Linked DNA regions of Thiocapsa bogorovii. The protein of the gene in region 1 interacts with the protein of each later gene in a pairwise test. Links are inferred from orthologs where the notes say so. Each region holds a gene or a part of one and is shown on either strand. Other genes may lie near its edges. The genes, in order: LT988_RS02855 and LT988_RS15150.

Evidence for each region.
Region 2: the proteins of LT988_RS02855 (region 1) and LT988_RS15150 interact in binary tests that used the Escherichia coli proteins (3 or more experiments, as listed by UniProt). The link is inferred for Thiocapsa bogorovii from one-to-one orthologs.

The regions. Positions count from the first base shown.
Region 1 is NZ_CP089309.1:578,073-586,260, reverse strand. The notes cover bases 1,790-4,686. They hold LT988_RS02855 (sigma-E factor negative regulatory protein), read left to right. Parts: upstream 1,790-2,907; coding sequence 2,908-3,465; downstream 3,466-4,686. Other genes in these bases: LT988_RS02845 (SoxR reducing system RseC family protein), read left to right, coding at 4,425-4,686; LT988_RS02850 (MucB/RseB C-terminal domain-containing protein), read left to right, coding at 3,449-4,417; rpoE (RNA polymerase sigma factor RpoE), read left to right, coding at 2,178-2,756; nadB (L-aspartate oxidase), read right to left, coding at 1,790-1,903. Also shown: more of nadB, read right to left, coding at 275-1,789; more of LT988_RS02845, read left to right, coding at 4,687-4,907; LT988_RS02840 (DegQ family serine endoprotease), read left to right, coding at 5,084-6,502; LT988_RS02835 (AI-2E family transporter), read right to left, coding at 6,560-7,621; LT988_RS02830 (hypothetical protein), read left to right, coding at 7,880-8,188. UniProt on the Escherichia coli protein: An anti-sigma factor for extracytoplasmic function (ECF) sigma factor sigma-E (RpoE). ECF sigma factors are held in an inactive form by an anti-sigma factor until released by regulated intramembrane proteolysis (RIP).
Region 2 is NZ_CP089309.1:3,368,434-3,376,513, reverse strand. What follows is about bases 2,222-5,010. They hold LT988_RS15150 (S1C family serine protease), read left to right. Parts: upstream 2,222-2,948; coding sequence 2,949-4,073; downstream 4,074-5,010. Other genes in these bases: LT988_RS15145 (aminoglycoside phosphotransferase family protein), read right to left, coding at 4,120-5,010; LT988_RS15155 (Nif3-like dinuclear metal center hexameric protein), read right to left, coding at 2,222-2,858. Also shown: LT988_RS15170 (cytochrome c1), read right to left, coding at 1-91; LT988_RS15165 (cytochrome b), read right to left, coding at 88-1,332; petA (ubiquinol-cytochrome c reductase iron-sulfur subunit), read right to left, coding at 1,332-1,925; more of LT988_RS15155, read right to left, coding at 2,106-2,221; more of LT988_RS15145, read right to left, coding at 5,011-5,136; LPS assembly protein LptD, read left to right, coding at 5,306-7,897; LT988_RS15135 (peptidylprolyl isomerase), read left to right, coding at 7,878-8,080. UniProt on the Escherichia coli protein: A site-1 protease (S1P) that cleaves the peptide bond between 'Val-148' and 'Ser-149' in RseA. Part of a regulated intramembrane proteolysis (RIP) cascade.

The DNA.
Region 1 (8,188 bases):
AACCCGGTGCGCGCCAGACTCTGTAATCGTTCCGACGTAACGAGGCAATATAGCCTAGTTCGAAAACGGCCGCCTTCGACCTGGGTCAATCTTGAGGATTGACTCAGCGCGTAGGTGCGGTGAGGTACGAACCGCACCGTGCTCAACGGGTAGTGCGACGACCGCACCGGGCATCGGAGCGGTTCCTTCGTCACCACATCCACATCACGGCCCCGGCAGGGCGCGTCGGGGTGACACAAACGGTTCAGTCAACAGCTCGGCGGTGGCTTTTTGCTCACTCGCCGTGTCGTGGTCTGTAAGTGTCCGGGATCAGAATGGTCGGGGTGCGCTGGGTCGTGTCCTTGTCCGGAAAATCCAGGGTGTAGTGCAGCCCGCGACTCTCGCGTCGGCGCAGCGCCGATTGGATGATCAGGTCCGCGACCTCGAGCAGGTTGCGCAGCTCGATCAGGTCGTTGCTGACCCTGAACTTGCTGTAGTACTCGATGACCTCCTGTTGGAGCAAGTCCGCACGGCGCTTGGCGCGGCGCAGGCGTTTGTTGGTGCGCACGATGCCGACGTAGTCCCACATAAAGCGACGCAGCTCGTCCCAGTTGTGTGTTACCACGACCTCTTCATCCGGCTCGGTGACCCGGCTCTCGTCCCAGGGCTGCACCTCGGGCGGCTGCGGAATGTCGTTCATCAGGCGTGCGATGTCTTCGGCCGCCAGCTCGGAGTACACCAGGCACTCGAGAAGGGAATTGCTCGCCATCCGGTTCGCCCCGTGCAGGCCCGTGTAGGCGGTCTCGCCGCTGGCGTAGAGGCCGGGTAGATCGGTACGGGCTCGGTCATCGACCATCACGCCGCCGCACGTGTAATGTGCCGCCGGGACCACCGGTATGGGGTCGGTTGTGATGTCGATGCCGAGCTCGAGGCAGCGACGGTGGATGGTCGGGAAGTGCTCGATGACGAAATCGGCGGGACGATGCGAGATATCGAGATAGACACAAGCGGTCCCGAGCCGCTTCATCTCATGGTCGATGGCGCGTGCCACGATGTCGCGCGGGGCGAGCTCGGCACGTGGGTCGAACCGGGGCATGAAGCGCTCTCCGTCGGGCAACAGTAAACGTGCGCCTTCCCCGCGCAGCGCCTCGGTAATCAGAAAGGAACGCGCCTCGGCGTGATAGAGGCAGGTCGGGTGAAACTGCATGAATTCCATGTTCGCCACCCGACACCCGGCTCGCCAGGCCATTGCGATGCCGTCGCCGGTTGAGACATCGGGGTTGCTGGTGTAGAGATAGACCTTGTTTGCGCCCCCGGTCGCCAAGACGACAAAACGTGCAAGGTGGACTTCGACCTGTCCCGTGCCCAGATCAAGGATGTAGGCGCCTAGACAGCGGTGGTCTTTCTTGCCGGGGCGATGTTTGGAGGTGATGAGATCGACCGCGATGTGCTCCTCGAACAGCGTGACGTTCGGCTTGTTACGCACCTGTGCCTCGAGCGTCGTCGACACTGCTCGGCCGGTTGCGTCGGCGGCGTGGATGACGCGGCGATGGGTGTGGCCCCCTTCGCGGGTCAGGTGATAGCCGCCTGTCGATGCGCTTGCCTCATCGCGTGTAAACTCCACGCCCTGATCGAGTAACCAGCGGATGTTGTCCGGTCCGCGCTCAACGATGTGCTTAACCACGCGACGGTCGCAGAGCCCGGCGCCGGCCTTGAGGGTGTCCTGGACGTGCGATTCGATCGAGTCCGTCGCATCCAGCACGGCCGAAATGCCGCCTTGCGCATAGAGCGTGCTTCCTTCTTTGAGCTCGCGCTTGGAGATGACGGCGACCGACAGATCCTCGTGCAGTCGCAGTGCGAGGCTTAGTCCCGCGGCGCCGCTGCCGAGAATCAGGACGTCGTGGCGGTAAGGCGTGGTTGGCATGATCGGAACCTTCGTTTGGGGATCTCACGGGCGTCGAGGTCGGCGACGTGTTGAGGTTCGACGTCTTGGCGACCCTTCGATCCCCAACGTGATCGGGTTGAGTTTGGGTGATCGGCGCGGTTCGCCGTAAACTCGCCCATTTCATGGGCGGGATCAAGGTTTGTCGCTTTTTTTAGGGGGCCTCGGCCGCAATTGAGGAGGCTCACGAACTTCCGAATCGGGGAATTGTCCATGCCAACGGGATTGCTGGTCAGCAGCGCCAAGGCTCGTGTCCATGTCTGAGCGCACCGCCGATCAGGAGCTTGTGACGCGCGCCCAGAACGGAGACAAGCGCGCGTTCGACTTGCTGGTGTTGAAGTATCAGCAGAGGGTGGCAAACCTGATTTCCCGCTACGTCCGCGACCCGAGCGAGGTGATGGACGTCAGTCAGGATGCCTTCCTGAAGGCATATCGCGCACTCCCTGCGTTTCGCGGCGAGAGTGCGTTTTACACCTGGCTGTATCGCATCGCGGTGAACACGGTAAAGAATCACTTAGTGGCACAGGGACGTCGTCCTCCGGGAGACGATGTCGAGGCCGAGGTCGCCGAGCAAATGGATATGGGCGTTCGCCTTCGTGACTCGGGGACGCCCGAACGGCTCGCTCTGACCGAAGAGATCGCACAAACGGTTCAGCGCGCGCTCGACGACCTCCCCGACGATCTGCGCACGGCCATTGTTCTGCGCGAGCTCGAGGGTATGAGCTACGAAGAGATCGCGACCGCAATGGCGTGCCCGATCGGTACAGTGCGCTCACGCATCTTCCGGGCCCGCGACGCAATCGACAAGCGGTTGAGGCCGCTCCTCGAACCATGATGATCCCGACGCGTCAAACAGGCAGCGAGGACGATTGCTCCAGATGCGGTGCGGTTTCCTCATCGGCCAGCTCGCCGGGCCCGCGATCTCGAGATCCGGGCGCGACGACGGCCATCCCAACGACACGACTTCTCAGCCCAGGCATGAAGCAATGAGCGACGAGCTACGACAACGCATTTCCGAGCTTCAGGACGGCGAGCTCGATCCCGCCGGCACCGCGCGACTGGTCGATGCCATGGCAGGCAATCCGGGCCTGCGAGGTACATGGGAGCGCTACCATACGATTGGTCTGGCGATTCGGGGCGAGTCCGTTCACGCAACCCGTCGAGGTGTTGCCGATGTGGTTCGCGAACGCATCGCGCATGAGCCGACGGTCTTGGCCCCGCCCCGCGGCGATGCGAAGCCGCCGAAGGCCAAGAGGCCGGTCGCAGCCGTGGCGCTCGCGGCAGCAGCCGCCTTTCTCGCGGTTTTCGTCGTCCCCGGGCTGTTCGACGGCGTGAGTCCACTCCCGAGCGTCCGCACGGCGCCGACCCTCGCTGCGCAACCGGGAGTTGTGGCGATACCGGCGCAGCGCTGGGACTTGGAGCACCCCGAATTGGCCAACAAGCTCGATCTTTTCCTCGTTACCCACCAAGAAACCGCCCCGACGACCGGGGCCAAGGGCATGCTGCCTTATGCGACCTTTGTCGGTTATGAAGCGGGTCGCTGATTCATGGCTCCCGGCCCGGTTGGGCATATTCTTCTTGCTCGCGCTCGTGGTCCAGGCGAGCCTTGCGGATGACGTGATCCAGCGCGCGAGTGATCTGCTTCAAAGGATGGCCGATGCGCTGAAGTCGCTCAACTACGAAGGAACCTTGGTTTACTCTCACGAGAACCGGCTCGAAGCCCTTCACCTGGTCCACCGCTACGAGGAGGGACAGGTTCAAGAGCGGTTACTCTCCCTGAACGGCCCGGTGCGGGCCGTGACCCGCGAACCCGACCGGGTGATGTGCGTGCTGCCCGACGGGCATCCGATCTCGGTCAAACGTCCATCCGGCGCAGGCGGACTCTTGAATACCGACGGAATATTCCCGGAGCATCTCGGTGATCACTATCGCATCGAGATCCAGGGTATCGCGCGGGTCGCCGGTCGTGATACCGAGGTGGTCGGTATTATTCCGCGCGATGATTTGAGGTACGGGTACCGGTTTTATGTCGATCAGGAAACCTTTCTTCCGCTGAAGTCGGATCTGATCGACAGCAACGGTGCATCGCTGGAGCAGTTGATGTTCACCGCCATCACAGTCGACGGGAATACCCCGACCGTATCTGCGCGGGTTGAGGAATCCGGACTGCGGGGCGCCCCCGTGGCCCCCGTCGAAGGCCGCTGGCGCTTCGACGAGCCTCCGGTGGGATTTCAATTGGTGAGTCAGGGCGTGATGGACAATCCGAGTGGCGCGCTGGTCGAGCACTTCCTCTTTACCGATCGGCTTTCCGCGTACTCGATCTATATCGAAGACGACACCCGCGACGGGCTGCGTGGATCGACCCACATCGGTGCCGTACATGCGGCCGGGCGGCAGATCGACGGCTACCAGATTACGGCCGTCGGGGAGGTTCCGCCCGAGACCGTCGAAGCGGCCGTGCTCAGTGTACGGCGCGTCGACGATCCGTCGGACTAATCCGCCGATGATCGAGGAATCAGGTGTCGTCGTCTCGACCGAAGGCCGTTATGCCTGGGTCCGTATCACGCGGCGCTCGGTCTGCGGCGGTTGCGCCGCAAACGGCGCCTGCGGTACATCTTTGATCGAGCGCTTTTTCGGGCGCGGCTCGATGCAGGTTCGAGCGCTGAATCAGGTGGACGCATCGGTCGGCGAGCGGGTGATGCTCGCGATCTCGGAGCGTGGCCTTCTTTCGGCGTCTTTCGCGGTCTACTTTGCACCCTTGGTCGGTCTGCTCGGCGGTGCGTTCGCGGGAGATGCCCTGCTTACCGGAGTCGCCGAAGGCGCCTGGACGGATGCGGGGGCTCTGGTCGGTGCTGCACTCGGCTTCGGTCTGGCGTTGTTCTGGCTGCGCGGCTACAGTGCGCGCTCATGGAGCCGTCCGGAGCAGCAAGCGGTGGTGTCCCGGATCGAGCAGGGCGTGCCGGTACAGATCCTTCCGGGGCCCTGATCCGAATCGACCCCGAGACGACCGTCGACGCGAGCGTTCGGCGACACAAAACGCAGGGCCGGTCCGGCCCGGCGGTCGAGCGTGTTTAGATACCCTCCAAATCCTTTTTCCGCCACGTCCGGCAACGCCGTCATCGAGGCGGCCAGCCGATCGAATCCACTGATCCCGGAGCATTCATGCGTCCCATACCAACCTTCTCCTTCGCCCTCGCGGCATTGGTCTGCGGCGCGCTCATGCCGGGTCTTGCGGCCAGCCGTATGCTTCCCGACTTCGTGGATCTGGTCGCCGAGAACGCCCCCTCCGTCGTCAACATCAGTACGAAACAGGCGCAGGTGACGGTCGAGCAGTTGCCGGAGTTTTCCGTTCCCGACCTCCCGGAAGAGAGCCCCTTGCAGGATTTCTTTCGGCATTTCTTCGGCGAGGACGGCGAGCTGCCGAACGATAGCCTCCCGTCGCGCTCGCTCGGATCCGGGTTCATCGTCTCGACCGACGGATTCGTCCTAACCAACGCCCATGTCGTGGAGGGTGCCGAAGAGATCATCGTGCGCACCAGCGATCGGCGCGAATTCGTGGCCTCCCTGGTCGGAACCGACAAGCGCAGCGACATTGCATTGCTCAAGATCGAGGGCGAGGGGCTCCCGGCGGTCAAAATCGGCGCCGCTCAAGACCTCAAGGTCGGCGAGTGGGTGCTGGCGATCGGCTCGCCTTTCGGGTTCGAATCCTCGGCCACGGCCGGCATTGTCAGTGCCAAGGGCCGCAGCCTCCCGAGCGAGAACTATATCCCGTTCATCCAGACCGATGTGGCCATCAATCCGGGAAATTCGGGCGGGCCCCTGTTCAACCTCGACGGCGAGGTGGTCGGTGTCAACAGCCAAATCTACAGCCGCACGGGAGGCTTCATGGGGCTCTCGTTCTCGATCCCGATCGACGTCGTGATGGACGTGGTCGACCAGTTGCAGACCAAAGGTCGGGTCAGTCGCGGTTGGCTCGGCGTGTTGATTCAGGACGTGACCCGCGAGCTGGCCGAGAGTTTCGGTATGAAGCAGCCCCGCGGCGCATTGGTGGCCCAGATCCTTCCGGGGAGTCCTGCCGAGGGGGCGAAGGTCCGTCCCGGCGATATCATCGTCACCTACAACGGACGCGACATTCTGACCTCGAGCGCATTGCCTCCGATGGTGGGGATTACGCCGGTCGGCGATCGGGTGACGCTGCAAGTGCTCAGGGGCGGCGAGCTGGTCGATCTCGAGGTCGAGATCGGCGAGCTGCCCGAGGAAGATCAACTCGCCGCGCGGCCGAGCGAGCCGGAGAAGGCGTCTGCGAATCGGATCGGTCTCTTCGTCAGCGAGATCACACCGGAGCAGCGCGAAGAGTTGTCCGTCACCGGCGGTGGCGTGCTGGTGGAGGGCGTCGAGCGCGGGCCTGCGGAGCAGGCGGGGCTGACCTCCGGTGATGTGATCCTGATGCTCGACAACCAGCCGGTGCAGGATTTGGCGGGCTTCAACAGGATCCTCGAGGCGATACCGTCCGGTCGATCGGTGGCGGTTTTGGTTCAACGCGGCGACGGACGCATGTTCCACGCGATAAGGTTACCTTGAGGGTATCCGACCGCGTTTTGCGCGCCGATCGGCAGAGCGTCTCGGGGGCGGTGTGCGCTAGCGTTCTGACTCCGATTCGGCTGCGGTCTCGATATCGGGACCGAGCAGGATGGCAATCGGACGCGTATGCGGGCTCGCGTCCAGGGCGATGATCAGGGTAGCGGTGAGCGGTACAGCCAGGAACATGCCGACCGTGCCGAACAACCAACCCCAAAACAATAAGGCGATGAAGACGGCCAGCGTCGAGATCCCCAGCCCTTTGCCCATGATCCGCGGCTCCAGGACATTGCCGATGACCGTATTGATGACGAGATAGCCCACCGCCACCCAGATGGCGGTGGACACATCCACCTGCACCAGGGCGAGCAGAACCGCCGGGATCATCATCACGATGTTGCCGACAACGGGGATGAAGTTCAGGAAGAAGGCCAGCACGGCCCAGAGGATGGCGAAGTCGATGCCGAGAAACCACAGCCAGAGCCAGACGCACACGGCTGTCCCCAGGCTGGTGAGGCTCTTGATCAGCATGTAGCCTTTGATCGCGTCCAACAGCCGTTTCAGGCGCGCATTGCCTGCCTCCGTCATCCGGAAGGCGACCTGCAGCTTGGCCGGAAGTGCATTGGCCTCGAGCAGAATGAAGACGACGGCGAGCAGCACCAGAAGCCCGGTGGCGAAGAACCCGCTGGCGTTGGACAAGAGATACCGAACGGCGATCGCAACCTTGTTGGGGTCCAGCAAATCCGGGATCGCCTCGCGCGAGCCGCCGACGCCGACGCCCTCCATCCAGCCTCCGAGCTGATCGCTCAGGAGCATGAAGCGCTCCTGATAGGTCGGCAGGCTGTCCCGGAACCCCTCTATCGCCCCCGTGGTGACGAGAGCCAGGAGACTCCCGACATCCAGCAGCACGAAGACGATGATCGCCAGCGCGCCCCATTTCGGGACACCGCGCCGCCGCATCCATTTGAGCGCCGGCGTGGCGACGATGGCAATGAATACGGCCAGCAGGAGCGGCACCAGGATAGGCGCCGAGATCTTCATGAGGCCGACCACCAGCGCGAAGGCGCCCGCGACGAGGAGTCCGCGCGCGGGTGGACTGAAACCGCTCAGTACGTTGCTCATCGTGTCGGATCCTCGGGTGATTGGGGCCGGTCGATGGTGTCTTGAGCCGGCATCTCGAACGCGGCCGAGCCAAGGCGTTTCCCATTGCCCTTTTCAGACGGGGCAATCGTACCCCAGCTTCCCGCGAGTCGCACCATGACGGCGGAGCAAACAGCGCCGAGCCCGTGGACGGGTGATGGCATCCGGTCTCGCGGGGTCCATAATTGTCTCGTGGGACGACAACATCACGACAACAGACGAGGAGCGCATCGAAGAGCTATGAACATCATCAAGGCAGCAGTGACAGCCGGGATTGCGAGCTTGGTCCTGAACGGACCAGCCGTCGCAGTCGACATGGGCGACATGATGAATCCATCCAAATGGATGGGCGGCAACAAGGAACGCCGCGGGGAGGGTGACTATCCGCCGCCTCAGGGTTATTACCCGCAAAGCGGACCCGGTTACGGTGGTGCGCCGGGGTACGGAACGGCACCGGGCTACGGATCCACGCAGCCGGGTTACGGCGTCGCACCCGGCCAAGGCTACGGGCCTCCGCCCGGCTACGCAGACCCGCAAGCGGGGGCTGCT
Region 2 (8,080 bases), 2.8 Mb from region 1 along the record:
TGTCTGCCTTCTCCAACTCGACATGGCCGCCCGCGGCGAAGCCGACGGCGGGCATCAACAGCGCCAAGGTGGCAATGATCAGCTTTCTCATGAGGTCACCCTCTCCGGAACGGGCTTGGTCTTGTCGATCGAGCTATAGATCGGCATCAGCAGGAAGTAGGCGAAATAGAGCGACGTGAAGATCTGCGCCAGCAGGGTCAAGAAAGGATCCGCAGGTTGCAGTCCCAGCCACGCCAAGACGACGAAGGACACCGCAAAGACCCCGGTCATGACCTTGAAGATCGGACCCTTATAGCGCATCGACTTGACCTTGCTGCGGTCAAGCCAAGGCAGCGCGAAAAGGATCAAGATCGCCGCGAACATCACGACAACGCCGGGGAACTGCGACCCCCACATCGGCGGCACTGCCCGCAGCATCGCGTAGAAGGGCGTGAAATACCAAACCGGCGCAATATGCGCAGGGGTCTGGAAGGGATTGGCCGGCTGGAAGTTCGGCGCCTCGATGAAGAGTCCGCCCATGGTCGGGGCGTAGAAGACGATGGCCGAGAAGATCGCGAGGAACACGACCACGCCGACGAGATCCTTCACCGTGTAGTAGGGGTGGAAGGGGATCCCGTCCGCCGGTGCCTTGTCGCTCCAGCGGTTGCCCTTCGGACCTTCCTTGATCTCCACGCCGTCCGGGTTGTTGGACCCGACATGGTGGAGTGCGACGATATGCAGAAACACCAAGGCCGCCAAAACGAACGGTAAGAGGAAGTGGAAGGCAAAGAAGCGGTTGAGCGTCGTATCCGAGATGACGTAATCACCGCGTACCCAGACGGCAAGATCGTCGCCGACCACCGGGACCGCCGCGAACAGATTCACGATAACCTGTGCACCCCAGAACGACATCTGTCCCCACGGCAGGAGATAGCCGAAGAAGGCGGTAGCCATCATCGCCAGATAGATCACGACGCCGATGATCCAGAGCAGCTCGCGCGGCTTGCGATAGGAGCCCCACAGCAAGGCACGAAACATGTGCAGATAGATCACGATGAAGAAGGCCGATGCACCTGTGGAGTGGATGTAACGGATCAACCACCCCCACTCGACATCGCGCATGATGTACTCGACCGACGCGAACGCCTCGGCGGCAGACGGTTTGTAGCTCATCGCCAACCAGAGGCCCGAGACGATCTGGATAACAAGCGTCAGGATCGCCAGCGAGCCGAAGAACGACCAGAAGTTGAGATTTTTCGGGGCGTAGTACTCTGAAAGGTGTGCCTTCCAGGTCTCCGTCAGCGGGAATCGCTTGTCGATCCAGCTGAGGTTCTCGGACTTTTCTGCGCTCATCAAGCAGCTCCTCGATCCTCACCGACCAAGATGGTGGTGTCATTGATGTAGGTATGCACAGGAATCACCAGATTTGTGGGGGCCGGAACACCCTTGTACACCCGGCCGGCAAGGTCGAACCTGGAGCCGTGGCAGGGACAGAAGAAGCCGCCGCGCCATGCTGCTCCCATATCGTCGGGGGCGAACTCCGGCCGAAAGGTCGGGGAACAGCCCAAGTGCGTGCAGATCCCGATGACGACAAAATATTGCTCTTTGATGGAGCGCGTCGCATTTTGACAATACTCGGGCTGCTGCGGCACGGCGGATGCCGGATCGACCAACTGGCCGTCCAGTGTCGGCAATGCCTCGAGCATCTCCGGCGTGCGGCTCACGACCCAGACCGGTTTACCGCGCCATTTGACGCGAAGAATCGCGCCCGGTTCCAGCTGACTGATATCGGCCTCCACCGGCGCACCCGCCGCACGCGCCTTGGCGCTCGGGTTCATCGACGCGATGAAGGGAACGAGGGCGAAGCCGGCTCCGACGGCTCCGACCACGCTGGTCGCGGCGACAAGCACGCGCCGCCTGGTTTTGTTCACGCCTTGTGCGCTCATAAGCCACTACCCCCGGCTGGCGCGAGCCCCCTGAACAGCTGATCCGCTGACGGCTCACGCATGATCATGAATAAGGAAGATCAGAATATACCGATTCTCTGCAAAATCGACCGGGCATTGTCTTGTATTCCGGTCGGATCGGTCAAGACAAAGCCGCACGGACTCAGAGCCGTTTTCCGCTCAGGCCGGGTTGTCGATGTCGATGAACCGATGCTCCAACCCGAACCGTTCTGCAAGGTGCCCGCCTAAGGCCTGGACCCCGTAGCGCTCGGTCGCATGATGGCCGGCCGCGACGAAGGCGATCCCGAGCTCACGCGCGGCGTGAGTCGTCTGCTCCGAAATTTCGCCGCTCAAGTAGGCATCGACACCCAGCGCGGCCGCCTGCTCGATGTATCCTTGCCCGCCGCCGGTGCACCAGGCGATTCGATCGATTCGCTCGCGACCCGCCGCAATCAGCGTCGCGTGGCGGCCCAAACGCTCCGAGACCTGCGCGGCGAACGCATCCGGCGAGCACCCGAGACTCAAGCGCCCGGACCACAACAGTCCTCGGCGGTCCGCCGCGGGTTCGGCATCGACCCATCCGAGCCGGCGAGCCAGGGCGGCGTTGTTGCCCAACACCGGATGTGCGTCGAGAGGCAGATGATACGCGATCAGGCTGGCCCCGGCCTTGAACAATTGCCTTGCACGCCGCCCCTTCATGCCGACGAGACAGGGAGGCTCGCTCTTCCAGAACCACCCGTGGTGGACGAGAATCGCGTCCGCACCCCATGCGGTCGCAGCCTCGATCAAGTCGGCGCTTGCCGTCACGCCGCTGGCCAACCGCGTGATCGAGCGTTCGCCTTCCACCTGTAAGCCGTTCGGTGCGTAGTCGTCGAAATCACCCGCGGCGAGGAGACGGTCGCAGTAGGCGACCAATGCGTCAGGATCGACCATCGTTTAGAATCACGCTCGGAGGAACAGCCGATCTCTCGGCTCCATCGCCGGAGACCCCACGGCTGCCCAATGGCTGCTTAGCTTAATCGGATGATCAAGACAGGTCCAACCACCCTTCTGATTGTGGCCGTCATCGGCGGAGTCTCGGGTTCGGTGCTCACGCTCTCGCTGGCTCCGCCCGGCGCGAACAAGTCGTCGCCGCAAACGACAAAGATCGCAGAAGCGACCGGCAGCGACCTGCCGACCTTCGCAACGGCGGTGTCGCGGGTCGCCCCCGCCGTCGTGAGCATCTTTGCGACACAGGCCGAGCCCGCTGCACCGCGTGCGACCCTGCCGCCCTATCAAGGACACCGCCACGGGCCATCGGGGGCAGCCCCCGCCCGCACCGGGCTAGGCTCCGGCGTCATCCTGTCGCCCGATGGTTTCATCCTGACCAATCGCCATGTCATCCAGGACGCAGATCGTATCCGCGCGGTGCTTGCAGACGGGCGCTCGCTTGAGCTCGCCCTGGTCGGAGTCGATGCGGATACGGACCTCGCGGTTCTAAAGGCCGATGCGCAGGGACTGACCGCGGCGCCGATCGGGCGCGCACAGTCCCTCCGTGTCGGCGATCTCGCCTTGGCGATCGGGAATCCTTTCGGGGTCGGTCAAACCGTCACCATGGGGATCGTCAGCGCGACCGGACGCGGCGAGCTGGGTATCACCGCCATCGAGCGCTTCATTCAGACCGATGCCGCCATCAACCCCGGCAATTCGGGCGGTGCATTGATCAATGCGCAAGGCGAGCTCGTCGGCATCAACACCGCGATCTTCACCGAAACCGGGACCGCCCAGGGCATCGGCTTCGCCATCCCGACCGAGATCGCGATCGACGTGGCGCGCTCGCTCGCCACGCAGGGTCAGGTCACGCGCGGATGGATCGGTCTGAGCGGGCGAAGCGTCACCCCGGAGTTGGCCGAGTCCTTCGGCCTGCGTGCCGGACACGGAGTACTCGTCGCCTCGACCCTACGCGACAGTCCGGCCGCGCAGGCCGGTCTACGTCCCGGAGACGTGGTGACCCGGATCGACGACCGAGACGTCGCCACGGTGCAGGATCTGCTCGACGCGGTCGCCGGCGCCGGCCCTCATGCCGCATTGAGCCTTGAGGTCTGGCGCGGCAGCGAGCGCATCCTGACCCGCGCCACCACCGACACCCGTCCGACGCCCGCGGAGTGATCCGGCCCCGAGGCCATCTGCCCCGCTCGCAGCGCTCGCGAGGGCATCAGCTCCCGTTGGTCGGCGCCATCGCGACCAGGCCATCCAAGGACGGAAGCACGCGCATGTCGAGCAAGCGCGACAGGGCATCGAGCTCGGGATAACGGCCAGACACCGCGCGCACATAACCGAGGGTACGCGGGATATCGGCGAGATAGTGCGATTTTCCGTCGCGACGATGCAGCCGCGCAAAGATCCCGCAGGCCTTGAGGTGACGCTGCACGCCCATGAAGTCCAGCCAACGCAGAAAACGCCCGAGATCCTCGTCTTCGAGCACGCCGCTTTGAGCGGCCAGGTGGAAATAGCCCGAAGCCCAATCGGTCACCCGCTCGGCCGGCCAGGCGATGTAGCAGTCGCGCAGCAGGGAGACCAAGTCGTAGGTGACGGGTCCCACCACGGCGTCCTGAAAATCGAGGATGCCCGGATTCCCGGTGTCGGTCAGCATCAGGTTGCGCGAGTGATAGTCGCGATGAACGCACACCCGCGGCTGCTCCAAGGCGCTCGCCACGAGCCGATCCTCGACGCGCGCGAGCGCCTCGGACTCCTCCGGGGCGAGCACCGGATCCGGCAGCAACCCCAGAAACCACTCGCTGAAAAGACCCAGCTCCCGGCGCAGAAAGGCCTCGTCGTAGCTCGGCAGGCCCTCCGTCGGACCACGGGTTTGGATAATCGCCAAGGCGTTCAAGGCGTCGCCGTAGAGCCGGTCGGCCGTGTCGTCGGTCAGCTCGCCGAGATACAGACGATCGCCGAAATCGGTCATCATGAGAAAACCGTCCGCGCGATCCTCCGCGTGGATCTCGGGCGTGTTGAGTCCGACCGCCCGCAACCGTCGCGATAGATCGGCGAAACGACCGCAGTCCTCGAGATCGGGTGGCGCATCCATCAACACGCGCGTCGTACCGCCATGATAGAGCCGCCAATAGCGACGGAAACTCGCGTCCGACGAGGCGGGCTGCAACTCGAAGTCCTCCGACCCCAAGATCCCCGCCGCCCAGCGGCGTATAGACTCATATCGATCAGACACGGACACCCCGATCAGTCGCGTCGGCGCCGCGGACCGACCGGCCCGCGACAGGTTCAAGATTGCTGAGCTTCTACAGATGTGCCATGGTTGCAGGTTAACGCGAACCCGTCCACCGATCCGAGGCCCGGACCTCGGACCGCCGCCGGCTAGAGTCGACCTGACATCCATCGTGCGCCTCGCTTCCCTGGCCATCATCCTCTATGCCGTCGCCGCGACTGCGGGCGCCGACGACCGCCCGGCGGACGAGACGAACGCGGCCGCGCAGGCCGGCCCGAGCCTTGTCCTCGATACGGTCGGTGCCAGCGCCGGCCAACCCGATGGCGCGCCCGATGTCGGGATCTCGGATCCGAGTACTCCGGCGTCGAGTGTCGCAACCGTCGCCGTTCCCGTGACCCTGCCACCGCTGCAGCCTCTGATACCGGATCCGCAGGACGGTGTGCTGCAGGAGCTGGACCGCCGGGATCCGCAAGGCGACACGGATGAAGCTCTGCCTCTGCTCGCGTCCCCCGAAACCGGGGACGCGGAGGAACCGACCGTCGAATTCGCACCGCGCGCACTCGAGCTGCCCGCGGCCTGGGACCCGCGACTGCATGCGGATCTTCCCTGGGAGTTCTGCGGGCCCCGCTCCGGCGCAGCCGGGTTCACCGGGCCCGCGGCGCCGACGGGGACCGCGGGCATCCCTGTCGCGATCGTCGCCGATCGTGTCGACTACGACCGCAACACAGAGGTCATTGAGCTGCGAGGCGGCGTAGACGTCGTGCAGGCCGATCAACGAATGCTGGCCGATCGATCGACCTACGATCGACGCAGCGGTCGGCTCGACGCGAGCGGGGATGTCATTCTCGAAACGCCGGGGCTGCGCATCCAAGGGGACAAAGCCGATTACAACGTGCTGACCCGCCGGGGTACGATCGGCACGGCACGCTATCGCCTCTCCGGCAGCGCGAATCTGCTCGGCACTGCCGAGGAGGCGGAGATCCTCTCCGAGCAGCAGAGCCGCTTTCGCAATATCACCTACTCGACCTGCCCGCCCGGCAACGCGGATTGGTCGATCAAGGCGCGCGATCTCAAGCTAGATCAAGAAAGCGGAATGGGCTACGCCCATCATGCCCGAATCCGCATCGGCAAGATTCCGGTGCTCTACACACCCTACATCTTCTTTCCGATCGACGATCGACGTCGCAGCGGGTTTCTGATCCCGAGCTTCGGTTCGTCCAACACGACCGGCACCGACATCAGCATCCCCTACTATTGGAACATTGCGCCGAACATCGACGCGACCATCGCACCGCGCATCATGAGCACACGCGGCCTGATGCTGGGCACGCAGCTGCGTTATCTCGATCGCTTCCAGCAGGTGGAGATCAACGCCGAGGTGTTGCCCGAGGACCGTCGCGCCACCGAGCTCGGCACGCGCGGTGCGGTGCGGATCGAGCAAACCGGGCGGCTCGGGCCGCGCTGGGCGAGCGCGATCGATTTCGCATCGGTCTCGGATGATCAGTATCTGCAGGATTTCGGCAATCGTCTGGATGCCACGAGCCTGCGCAACCTGGTGCAGCGCGGCGATCTCTACTACTCCGGGAAGGGCTGGCGCGCACTCGCGCGCGTGCAGCAGTTCCAGACCATCGATGCTGCCATCACGCCGGCCAACCGCCCCTACGGACAGCTGCCGCACGTCGAACTGGACCTTCATCCCCGGCGTTGGAACGACCTGGTCGAGTACGGGCTCGAGGGTCAGTACGACTTCTTCGACAATTCGGCGCGCGTCCACGGCAATCGACTCGTCGCTGTTCCGACCCTGCGCATGCCGCTGCGTCGCAGCTTCGGGCATATCCTCCCGCGCGCACGACTCTACTACACGGGTTACGACCTGGTCGACGAAGCCGAGGGTGTCCCGTCGCGACAATCCTATGCGATCCCGAGCTTCGACATAGACGGCACCCTTGTCTTCGAGCGCAATACCGGTTGGTTCGGCACGCCGACACTCCAGACCCTGGAGCCGCGGATCTACTATGTGCTGACGTCCTTCGAAGACCAATCCAACGCCCCGTTGTTCGACACAACCCCGCTGGACTTCTCCTTCGCCAGCCTGTTCCGCCCCAACCGCTTCACCGGTTACGACCGAATCGGCGACGAAAACAGACTCACCGTGGGTCTAACCTCGCGCACCATCGCCAATCAAACCGGCCGGGAGCTGTTTCGCGCCAGTGTCGGTCAAATCTACTACTTCGAGGATCGTCGCGTGCAGTTGACGGGCGATTCGGTGGAAGACGATGTCCAATCCTCCGTCGCCGGTGAATTCGCTGCCCGCATCAGTAACGATTGGAGCGCACGGGCAAGCCTGCAATGGAACCCCAACGATACCGAGGCACCCTGGGAGAAACGGGTCCTGCAACTGAGATATGCGCCAACCGAAGGCAGCCGGCTGAACCTCGCCTATCGCTTCAATTACGGCGACCAACCGGACCTGCGCTACGAGGACACCGACCTCTCGTTGCAGGTACCTATCGGTTCACAGGTCAAGCTCGTCGGGCGCTGGCTCTACTCGCTGCTCAACGAGGAGACCGTCGAGGCATTCGCCGGCATCGAGTTCGGTCGCTGCTGCTGGCGCCTGAGGTTATTGGGTCAACATCTGCAAACCGGCAACGACAGCGGCAGCACCAGCCTGATGCTGCAGGTCGAGCTTGCCGGACTCGGCTCATTCGGAAACCAGATCGACACACTCCTGGAACGAGGCATCTATGGTTATCACTCGGATTAGACACGGACATCATCGAGCGAGCGCCTCTCGCCGCCGCGCCGCTGTCGGGTCGCTCCTCGCGTGTCTGCTGATCGCATCGGCGCCGGCAACGAGCCAGGTGCCTATCCAAGAGCTGGACGCCATCGTCGCCGTGGTCAACGACGATGTGGTCGTGCGCAGCGAGCTCGACACCGAAATCGACCT